DNA from 3 places in the Aeromonas popoffii genome. Region 3 is predicted to be linked to each of the others. Evidence: predicted binding sites of a transcription regulator. Region 3 holds the regulator's gene; each other region holds the start of a gene.
What was found. Region 3 encodes sigma-54, which starts transcription at its own class of promoters, with help from an activator protein. Its sites were predicted from a motif close to TGGCACNGTTTTNGCTT; they were not measured.
Positions count from the first base shown of each region.

Region 1: fliE (flagellar hook-basal body complex protein FliE) is a predicted target of sigma-54. The motif match lies at 2,009-2,025, and genes of this name have one in related genera.
Region 2: glnA (glutamate--ammonia ligase) is a predicted target of sigma-54. The motif match lies at 1,320-1,336, and genes of this name have one in related genera.

Region 1 is NZ_CP149129.1:3,199,214-3,202,494, forward strand. Features, by position in the region: gene fliF (flagellar basal-body MS-ring/collar protein FliF) at 1-1,605, opposite strand, end outside; gene fliE (flagellar hook-basal body complex protein FliE) at 1,652-1,969, opposite strand; gene befA (beta cell expansion factor BefA) at 2,393-3,178, opposite strand.
Region 2 is NZ_CP149129.1:161,289-164,569, reverse strand. Features, by position in the region: gene typA (translational GTPase TypA) at 1-1,041, opposite strand, end outside; gene glnA (glutamate--ammonia ligase) at 1,393-2,802, shown strand; gene WJM78_RS00790 (DUF4124 domain-containing protein) at 2,919-3,281, shown strand, end outside.
Region 3 is NZ_CP149129.1:4,076,835-4,080,115, reverse strand. Features, by position in the region: gene lptA (lipopolysaccharide transport periplasmic protein LptA) at 1-317, shown strand, start outside; gene lptB (LPS export ABC transporter ATP-binding protein) at 321-1,046, shown strand; gene WJM78_RS18870 (RNA polymerase factor sigma-54) at 1,112-2,551, shown strand; gene hpf (ribosome hibernation promoting factor) at 2,573-2,860, shown strand; gene ptsN (PTS IIA-like nitrogen regulatory protein PtsN) at 2,863-3,281, shown strand, end outside.

The DNA of each region.
Region 1 (3,281 bases), 880 kb from region 3:
GTGCAGATCCGGCAGTTTCAGATGGCCGTCACGTACCCCGAACACCGGCTCTGACTCGGCCTGAGCGGCCAGCAGACTGAGCTCGTCATCCCCACCCAGCACTATGCTGTTGTCCAGGTCCAGATCCCCTTCCGGACGTGCATCCGGGTAGAGCAGGCGTTTGAGCATGGGGCGCACGACTGTCACGATCAACACTATGATGACCAGCACGGAGGCGGCGATGCGCACCGCGCGCCAGAACCAGGGCTGCTCGTAGATGGGTGCGGCGGCCACGCTCTCAAACTCTGGCCGGTTGAACGGGATGGCGACCACTTCCAGCGTATCACCTCGGGTCACATCAAAGCCAAGCCCGCCGCTCAGCAAACGGCGCAGGGTATCGAGCTCTGCCTGGCTGCGCGCCTCGCGGGTCACCTTGCCATCGGCGGCGGTAGCGGGTTTGTAATCCACCGCGACCGAGACCGTCATGCGGCGAATGCCCCCCATCTGGCGCCGGATATGGCTCACTGTGGTATCCAGTTCAAAGTTGCGGGTCGCCTCCTTGCGGGAGCGGCCGGAAGCCGCGGCGCTGGCACCATCAGCTGCGGCGGTCTGCTCGGGAATGTTGGAGGCGGCAGGCGGCTGGTTGGAGAGAGCACCTGGTATGCCACCGCCGCCATTGGCGCTGTTCTCTTCCAGGGTCATCTCGGAGCGCACGGCCGGCAGGTCCGGGTTGAAGGTCCTGCGGGTCTGTTCCTGCTGGGAGAAATCGAGGGAGAGGTCGACCTCCGCCGTATAATTGTCGGCGCCAAGCACGGGGATCAGAATGGCGTCAATTTTTTGTTTGTACTCCACCTCCTGCCTCTGCTGCATCGCAAACTCCTTGCGAGTCTGGGCAGAGATGGGATCCTGGGAACCCGAGTTGAGCAAGCGGCCGTTCTGATCGGTCACGGTGACACGAGTCGGCTCGAGGCCATGCACGGCAGAGGCGACCATGTCGACGATGGAGTCCACTTCCCCCTGGCCGAGGGCGTTGCCCTTGAGGCTCAGCACCACAGTTGCACTGGGCCTGCGCTCGTTGCGAGCGAACACGTTGTCCTTGGGAATTGCCAACAGCACCTGGGCCTTGGCCACGTTCTGGAACTGCTCGATGGCGCTCGCCAGCTGACGCTCGCGGCTCAGTTTGAGGCGCTCCGTCTCCATGCGCTGGCTGACGCCAAAGCTGGAGTCCTTGAGCAGAATGGACTCGCCATCGTTGCTGGCATCGGTATTGCTGGCAAGGCCGGCACGAGTCAGGCGCAGGCGGATATCCGCATATCTTTCGGCTCTGACCAGCACGCTCTTGCCATCCACCTCATAGGGGATCCGCTGCTGATCGAGGAAATCGAGGGTCTTGACCAACTCCTGGGTGGTAAAGGTGCCGAGGGGACGCATGTCCGGCTCCTTGCCCCACAGCAGGATAAACACCGCAATGGCCAGACAGATGGCAAGTCCCAGGATCAGGGTGATTTGCCGCAGCACATCGGTGTTGGACAGGAAGCCGAGTGCGGAACTCTTCTGCTCATTCTCATCGAGGGCGGCAGTGCCCTCATCGTTCATCAGCAGGTCGCCGTTTTGGTCATTAGCCACGATTTATGTCCTTATTGCTGACATCTTCATGATGTTCAGTAATCACTTATACCGGCATGTTCATGATGGTCTTGTAGGCATCGACCATCTTGTTGCGCACCTGTACCGTTGCTTCGAAAGCAATAGAGGATTTTTGGCCGGCGATCATCACATCGGACAGATCGACTGACTTGTCGCCCATATCGAAACGGGTACGCAGATCATTGGCCGCGCCTTGCAGCTCGTTGACGTTGCCGAGCGCCTGCTGCAGCAACTGACCAAAGTCAGAAGTGACCTCACGGCCGGGCTGTGCCAGTGGCGTGGCACCCGCTTCGATCTTGAGCGCCTGCATCTCTTGCATCAGGCTGCTTGCACTAATTTCCATATCTCATCCCCAGACAAATCATTGACGCTGGCATCCAGTAAGCAATTAGAGTGCCAATACACTTAGAGTGTGGTGAGAATGAGTGGCCAGACCAGGATAGGCGGGTTCGACAAGTGCCAGTGGCTCTGATTAAATCCGGCGCAGGTGCCTAATGCAAGTCAGTTAAGATAGTTTGAGTCCCAACCCGCGAGGTATAAGGGCTAAAGAGTGAGGGAGGCATGATGCCTCCCTCTTTTTTTATTGGGTACCAGTCAGGGCAAAGGTGTCAGCCCTATTGAGGCGTTCACCCTGGCACCGCTCCCGTTAATTAAGAATATTTAGTCACATAAAATGATTAAATAACTGGCATTGCCGCCATGCGGGCCTTGATAGACAGATGATGGCAACGCCATTACCTGCTGTGATCAGCCGATAACGACACCGTTACCGGCTCTTTTCCGTCAGATCCTCATCTATCCAGTATTTGGATCCCGAGATGTTGGCATCGAGCAGCAAGCCCTTCTCGCCGATCTGGTAGATGGCCATGCCGCCGTTGTATTTGGCGGTCAGCTCGGCGCTCTCTTTGCCTGCCACCACGCCCACTTCCGAGGTGGCTTCCCAGCCCTGGGTCACAAAGGCATCGAATCTGGCCTTATCTTCAAACAGGATCACCTGCTGATAGAACTTGCCCCCGATCCCGGCCGCAAGCCCCGCGCCAAACATCTTCATATAGGTGTATTCGCCACTGTTACGATTGACCGCGACGCCAGCCCCCTGGTTGGTATGGAGCATCAGGGAGAATTTGCGCGAATCGAACACCGCATAGCCATAGGCCTTGTCAAACAACAACTTGGCGGAAGGCTGCTCGTTGAACAGTCGCACCAGCGCAGTATCGGCCATAGTATTGAGCGCCACCCTTGCCTCTTGCGCCGTCTTGGGATTCAACATCTCGTCAAGCTTCTTGTCAGCGACCTTCAGCCACTCCTTGCCGGTCGCTATGCTCTTGTCGGTCCAGACTCCGGCAGTATTGAACGCCTCCTCCCCCCAGGCCGAGATGGAGGCCCAGCTCTTCTTGGAGAAGTCACTGACATCCTGCCACACCTCCTTGCCTGTTTCGCTCACCGCGGTACCAAGATCGGAGGCGGCAGCCTTCAGCTTCGCCCAATCGGCCAGACCGGGGGTCGACGCCAGTGCCAGCGTCGTTGCAATCACCAGGAATCGAATTTTCATGCTGTTATCTACCCTCTGTGATGAGTCGATAGTCACAGTAGCAGATTTGGATGACGCCGGATAAGGCGGTGCTCACGGCGCGGTCAACGAGTGACGCGGCCCT
Region 2 (3,281 bases), 970 kb from region 3:
CACACGCAGGGCCACGTTGTGGACCAGCTCCTGGTTCAGACGCTCCATGATGTTGCGGGAGGTCACGAACTTGCCTTCTTTACCAGCGAACGGTGAGGTGTTGACCTGGAAGGTCATGTTCACGGTCGGCTCGTCAACGGAGAGCGGCGGCAGGGCTTCAACAGCACCGTTATCACAGATGGTGTCGGAGATTTTCAGCTCGCCCAGACCTGTGATGGCGATGATGTCGCCCGCTTGCGCGTCAACAACTTCGGTACGGGACAGACCTAGGTAGCCAAGCACCTGACCGACCTTGCCAGTACGGGTTTTGCCATCGGCACCGACGACGGTGACTTGCTGGTTGGTCTTGACGCGACCACGGCTGATACGGCCGATACCGATAACGCCGACGTAGGAGTTGTAGTCCAGCTGGGAGATTTGCATCTGGAAAGCACCGACAGGGTCACCCTTCGGCTGCTCGACGTTGTCGACGATGGCCTGGAACAGGGGTTCCATGTTGTCGGACTCAACGCCTTGGTCCATGGTGGCCCAACCGTTCAGTGCTGAAGCGTAAACAACTTTGAAGTCCAGTTGCTCATCGGTCGCACCCAGGTTGTCAAACAGGTCGAATACCTGATCCATTACCCAGTCAGGACGAGCACCCGGACGGTCAATCTTGTTGATGACCACGATCGGCTTCAGACCCTGGGCGAAGGCTTTCTGGGTCACGAAACGAGTCTGCGGCATCGGGCCGTCAACGGCATCAACCAGCAGCAGCACCGAGTCGACCATGGACATGACACGCTCTACTTCACCACCGAAGTCAGCGTGACCCGGGGTATCAACGATGTTGATACGGTAGTCTTTCCAGCGGATCGCGGTGTTCTTGGCGAGAATGGTAATACCACGTTCCTTTTCCAGGTCGTTGGAATCCATCAGACGCTCTTGACCATCAGTGGTACGGTCCAGGGTTCCAGACTGCTGCAGCAGCTTATCAACCAGGGTAGTTTTGCCGTGGTCTACGTGCGCAATAATCGCAATATTGCGTAAATTCTCTAACATTCTCGCCTCAATCACCGGGTAAAATTGGGCGCTAATTGTACTCTCGCCTTTGTGATCTGCCTAGCAGAATTACAGTGCAATCTCGTATAACAGGGGTTCGGGATCATAGACCTTCCGCTCAAAGCCTGCTTAGATGGGGGCTGACCGTATACTGCGCACCATTTTAGTGCACCAAAACGATCCACTCTTGCACTATTTTGAGGCGTAACGCGCTGAGATGGCGGGTCTTGGGGCAGGGTTATAGTCGCAAATGCCCTGAAATCAAGCTGTCACAAACTTGGCACGATACTGGCTTATGTGAATAAGATGACGCATTCACCCTAAGAGTTTTAACACCGGAGGTTACTTAGCATGTCAGCCCAGAACGTTTTGGCCCTGATCCAGGAACACGAAGTCAAGTTTGTTGACCTGCGCTTTACCGACACCAAAGGTAAAGAGCAGCACGTATCCATCCCTTCCCACCAGGTCAACGAAGACTTCTTCGAAGACGGCAAGATGTTCGATGGCTCCTCCATCGGCGGCTGGAAGGGCATCAACGAATCTGACATGGTGCTGATGCCGGATGCGGCCTCCGCCAAGCTGGATCCGTTCACCGAAGAGACCACCCTGAACATCGTCTGCGATGTGCTGGAACCGGCCACCATGCAAGGTTATGACCGCGATCCCCGCTCCATCTCCAAGCGTGCCGAAGATTTCCTGAAAGCCAGCGGCATCGCTGACACCGTGCTGTTCGGGCCGGAGCCGGAATTCTTCATGTTCGACAACATCACCTTCTCGAACACCATGGGCCACAGCTTCGTGAAAATCGAATCTGAAGAAGCCGCCTGGAACTCGGGTACCGAGTACGAGCACGGCAACAAGGGCCACCGTCCGTTCGTGAAAGGCGGTTACTTCCCGGTTGCACCGGTTGACTCCTCCCAGGACATCCGCGCCGCCATGTGTCTGGTGCTGGAAGAGATGGGCCAGGTCGTTGAAGCTCACCACCACGAAGTGGCGACCGCCGGTCAGAACGAGATCGCGACCCGTTTCAACACCCTCACGCTGAAAGCAGATGAAGTTCAGGTTCTGAAGTACGTGATCCACAACGTGGCCCACGCCTACAACAAGACCGTCACCTTCATGCCGAAGCCCATGTTCGGTGACAACGGCTCCGGCATGCACTGCCACCAGTCCCTGGCCAAGAACGGCGTCAACCTGTTCGCCGGCGACCTGTACGGCGGTCTGTCCGAGATGGCACTGCACTACATCGGCGGTATCATCAAGCACGCCAAGGCCATCAATGCCTTCGCCAACCCAACCACCAACTCCTACAAGCGTCTGGTTCCGGGTTATGAAGCCCCTGTCATGCTGGCTTACTCAGCCCGCAACCGCTCTGCCTCCATCCGTATTCCGGTGGTGCCGAGCCCGAAAGCTCGTCGTATCGAAGTGCGTTTCCCGGATCCGGCAGCCAACCCGTACCTGGCGTTCGCAGCACAGCTGATGGCCGGTCTGGACGGCATCATCAACAAGATCCATCCGGGCGATGCCATGGACAAGAACTTGTATGACCTGCCGCCGGAAGAGGCCGCTGAAGTACCGACCGTGGCCGGCTCTCTGGACGAAGCGCTGGCCGCACTGGACAGCGATCGCGAGTTCCTGACCCGCGGTGGCGTGTTCAGCGATGACTTCATCAACTCCTACCTGGAACTGAAACAACAGGATGTTGACCGCGTGCGCATGACCCCGCACCCGCTGGAGTTCGAACTGTACTACTCCGTCTAAATCGGAACAGACTGCCCGTTTAAATCCGGTCAGCTTGCTTAATCGTGACAAAACCCGCCATCTGGCGGGTTTTTTCTCTGATAGGATTAAGCAAATTACCGTCTAAGGAGAGATGGATGAACAACAAGCACGGCATAGGGATACTCACCCTCATGCTGCTAACCTCGTTCGGCGTTGATGCGACCAGGGTCTACTCCTGGGTCGATAGCAATGGCGTCACCCACTTCACGGATGCCCCTCCCCCCGGCCAGAAAGCCAAAGAAGTGGATCTGCGGGTTGCCCCTCTCATTGGCAGCTCGCCGCGCTCGGTGCAGGTGGAGAACTTCAACAGCCTGACCGGCGTCGATACCAAGAAGGAGAAGGAAGCTGTCAAGCTGGCGATCGAACTGCTCTCACCAGAACAGGGCAGCACGCTGCGCGACAACACGGGCAACGTGGTGTTCCAGGGGCAGATCAGTCCGAAAGCACCGGCCCAGTAT
Region 3 (3,281 bases):
AGAAAGGGGCCGAGGTGATGACCGCCTACGGCAAACCTGCCACCTTCTTCCAGATCCTGGATAACGGCAAGCCGGTCAACGCCCACGGCAACAGCATTCACTACGAGGTGAAGAACCGGCTGGTGACCATCACCGGCAACGCTCAACTCAAGCAGGAAGATAGCGTGGTGAAAGGTGAGCTGATCCGCTACGACATCAACAAGCAGAAGATGATTGCTGAAAGCAAAGGTGGGCAGCAGCAAGTCAGGACTGAGTTCCTGCCAGCTCAGGTAGAGAATTTCGACAAGCCAGCCGATCAGAAGAAGCAGGGAAAATAAGCCATGGCAGTGTTGAAAGCAGTCGGCCTGCAAAAAAGTTACAAGCGCCGCATGGTGGTCAGCGATGTGAGCCTGGAAGTGGGTACCGGCCAGATTGTCGGGTTGCTGGGTCCGAATGGAGCTGGAAAGACCACCTCCTTCTATATGATAGTGGGGCTGGTGCAGAGCGATGCCGGTCTCATCACCATAGACGATCAGGATATCAGCCTGCAGCCCATGCATATCCGTGCCCGTAACGGCATCGGCTATCTGCCGCAGGAGGCCTCCATCTTCCGCCGCCTGTCGGTGTTCGACAACCTGATGGGGGTCATGCAGACCCGTAAGGGGCTGAGCCGTGAAGAGCGGGAAGACAATGTCGAACAGCTGCTGGAAGAGTTCAATATCACCCACATTCGCGACAACCTGGGTCAGAGTCTGTCCGGGGGGGAGCGTCGTCGGGTCGAAATCGCCCGAGCGCTGGCGGCCGAGCCGCGTTTTATCCTGCTGGATGAACCGTTTGCCGGGGTCGACCCCATTTCTGTGATAGACATCAAGAAGATCATCCAGCATCTGAAAGATAGAGGCCTGGGCGTCTTGATCACCGACCACAACGTCAGAGAGACTTTGGATGTATGCGAGAAGGCGTATATCGTCAGCCACGGCAAGATGATTGCCGAAGGTGCTCCGGCCGAGATACTGGCAGATGAACAGGTCAAACGCGTCTATTTGGGCGATCAATTCAGTCTATAGTAAGGGGGCATCTCTTCATTTCCTTTGACGACTGTCTCGCTGAACATAAGGATATCCCGACGTAGATGAAGCCGACATTACAGTTGCGTCTCGGTCAGTCCCTGACTATGACGCCGCAATTACAACAAGCGATTCGTCTGCTCCAGCTCTCCACTCTGGAACTCCAGCAGGAAATTCAGCAAGCGCTCGATAACAACCCCTTGCTGGAGCAAGAGGAGAATGACGTGCAGGAGACCAGCCAGGAAGAGCCAATCGATGCCAGTCAGCTCGACTCCAGCGATGCCATGGCCCAGGATCAGATGCCGGATGAGTTGCCGGTGGACACCACCTGGGAAGATGTCTACTCGGCCGGCACAGCCCAGAGCGCAGGCCCCATCCACGATGGGGAAGACAGCGTCTATCAGGGTGAAACCACCGAGAACCTGCAGGACTATCTACTGTGGCAGATGCGGCTCACGCCGTTTAGCGATCTGGATGCCGCCATTGCCCTCGCCATCATAGATGCCATCGACGATTCCGGTTATCTGACCGTCTCCCTCGAAGATATACAGGCGGCGGTGAGCAGCGAGGATGTCGAGGTGGAACTCGACGAGGTTGAGGCCGTGCTCAAGCGGGTGCAGCATTTCGATCCAGTCGGTATCGCCGCTCGCTCGGTGCAGGAATGTCTGTTGATCCAGCTTGGTCAATATGCCCCCGAACTGCCCTGGCTCAATGAGGCCAAGGAGGTGCTCAACGAGCACATGGACTTGCTCGGCAATCGTGATTATCGGACCCTGGCACGCAAGACCAAGCTCAAGGAGTGCGATCTCAAGGAGGTGCTGGATCTGATTCAGCAGCTGGAGCCCAGACCGGGCAATGGCATCATACAGAGCGACTCCCAGTACGTGATCCCGGATGTGACTGTGGTCAAGAAGGGGCCCAAATGGGTGGTAGAGCTCAATCCCGATTCTGCTCCACGCATCCGGGTCAATGAGACCTATGCCGCGATGGCGCGCCAGGCGCGCACCAGCCAGGACACCCAGTTCATCCGCTCCCATCTGCAAGAGGCCAAGTGGTTTATCAAGAGTCTGGAGAGTCGCAATGACACCCTGCTCAAGGTGGCCAGCTGTATTGTCGAGCAGCAACAGGGCTTTTTCGAGTATGGGGAAGAAGCCATGAAACCCATGGTGCTCAACGACATCGCCGAAGCGGTGGAGATGCATGAGTCTACCATTTCCCGGGTAACGACCCAGAAATACATGCATACGCCCCGTGGCATCTTCGAACTGAAGTTTTTTTTCTCCAGTCATGTGAACACCGAAGGAGGAGGAGAGTGCTCATCGACCGCAATTCGTGCGCTGATCAAGAAGTTGGTGACGGCAGAGAATCCCGCCAAGCCACTAAGTGATAGCAAGATCGCGGATTTGCTGGCCGAACAGGGTATTATGGTGGCGAGACGCACGATCGCAAAGTACCGTGAATCCTTGTTGATCCCGCCATCCAATCAGCGCAAACGCCTGGTTTAGGCAAAACAAAAGGATGATGTTATGCAAATTAACCTGACCGGACACCATGTCGAGATCACCGAAGCTCTGCGTGATTATGTGAATAACAAATTTGCCAAACTCGAGCGTCACTTTGACCACATCAACAATGTTCATGTGGTGTTGAGCGTAGAAAAACTGAACCAGATCGCCGAAGCCAAGCTGCATGTCAGCGGTGGCGAGGTGTTCGCCAATTCACAGCATGCCGACATGTATGCTGCGATTGATACCCTGCTGGACAAGCTGGATCGGCAGATCATCAAGCACAAAGATAAGTTAAATAAAAAATAACTATGCAACTTGAACACATACTGAGTCGGGACTGCACCAAAAGTGCGGTCCCTTGTACCAGCAAGAAACGCGCCCTTGAGATCATCAGTGAATTAGCCGCTGAGCGCCTGGGGACCTCTCGTCAGGCGTTATTCGAGTGCCTGCTGGCCAGAGAAAAGATGGGCAGTACCGGTATCGGTGCCGGTATCGCTATTCCCCACGGCCGGATCGGTGATGAGTTTCCGCCTACCGCCATCCTGATGACCTTCGCAGAGCCTATCCCCTTCGACTCCATCGACAATCAACCGGTTGACCTGCTCTTTGCCCTGCTGGTGCCGGAAAGCGAGTGCAAGCAGCACCTCAAGACCCTTTCCCTGATGGCATCCAAACTGGGTGACAAGGCGGTTTGCCGCCAGTTGCGCCAGGCAACCAGCGATGAAGA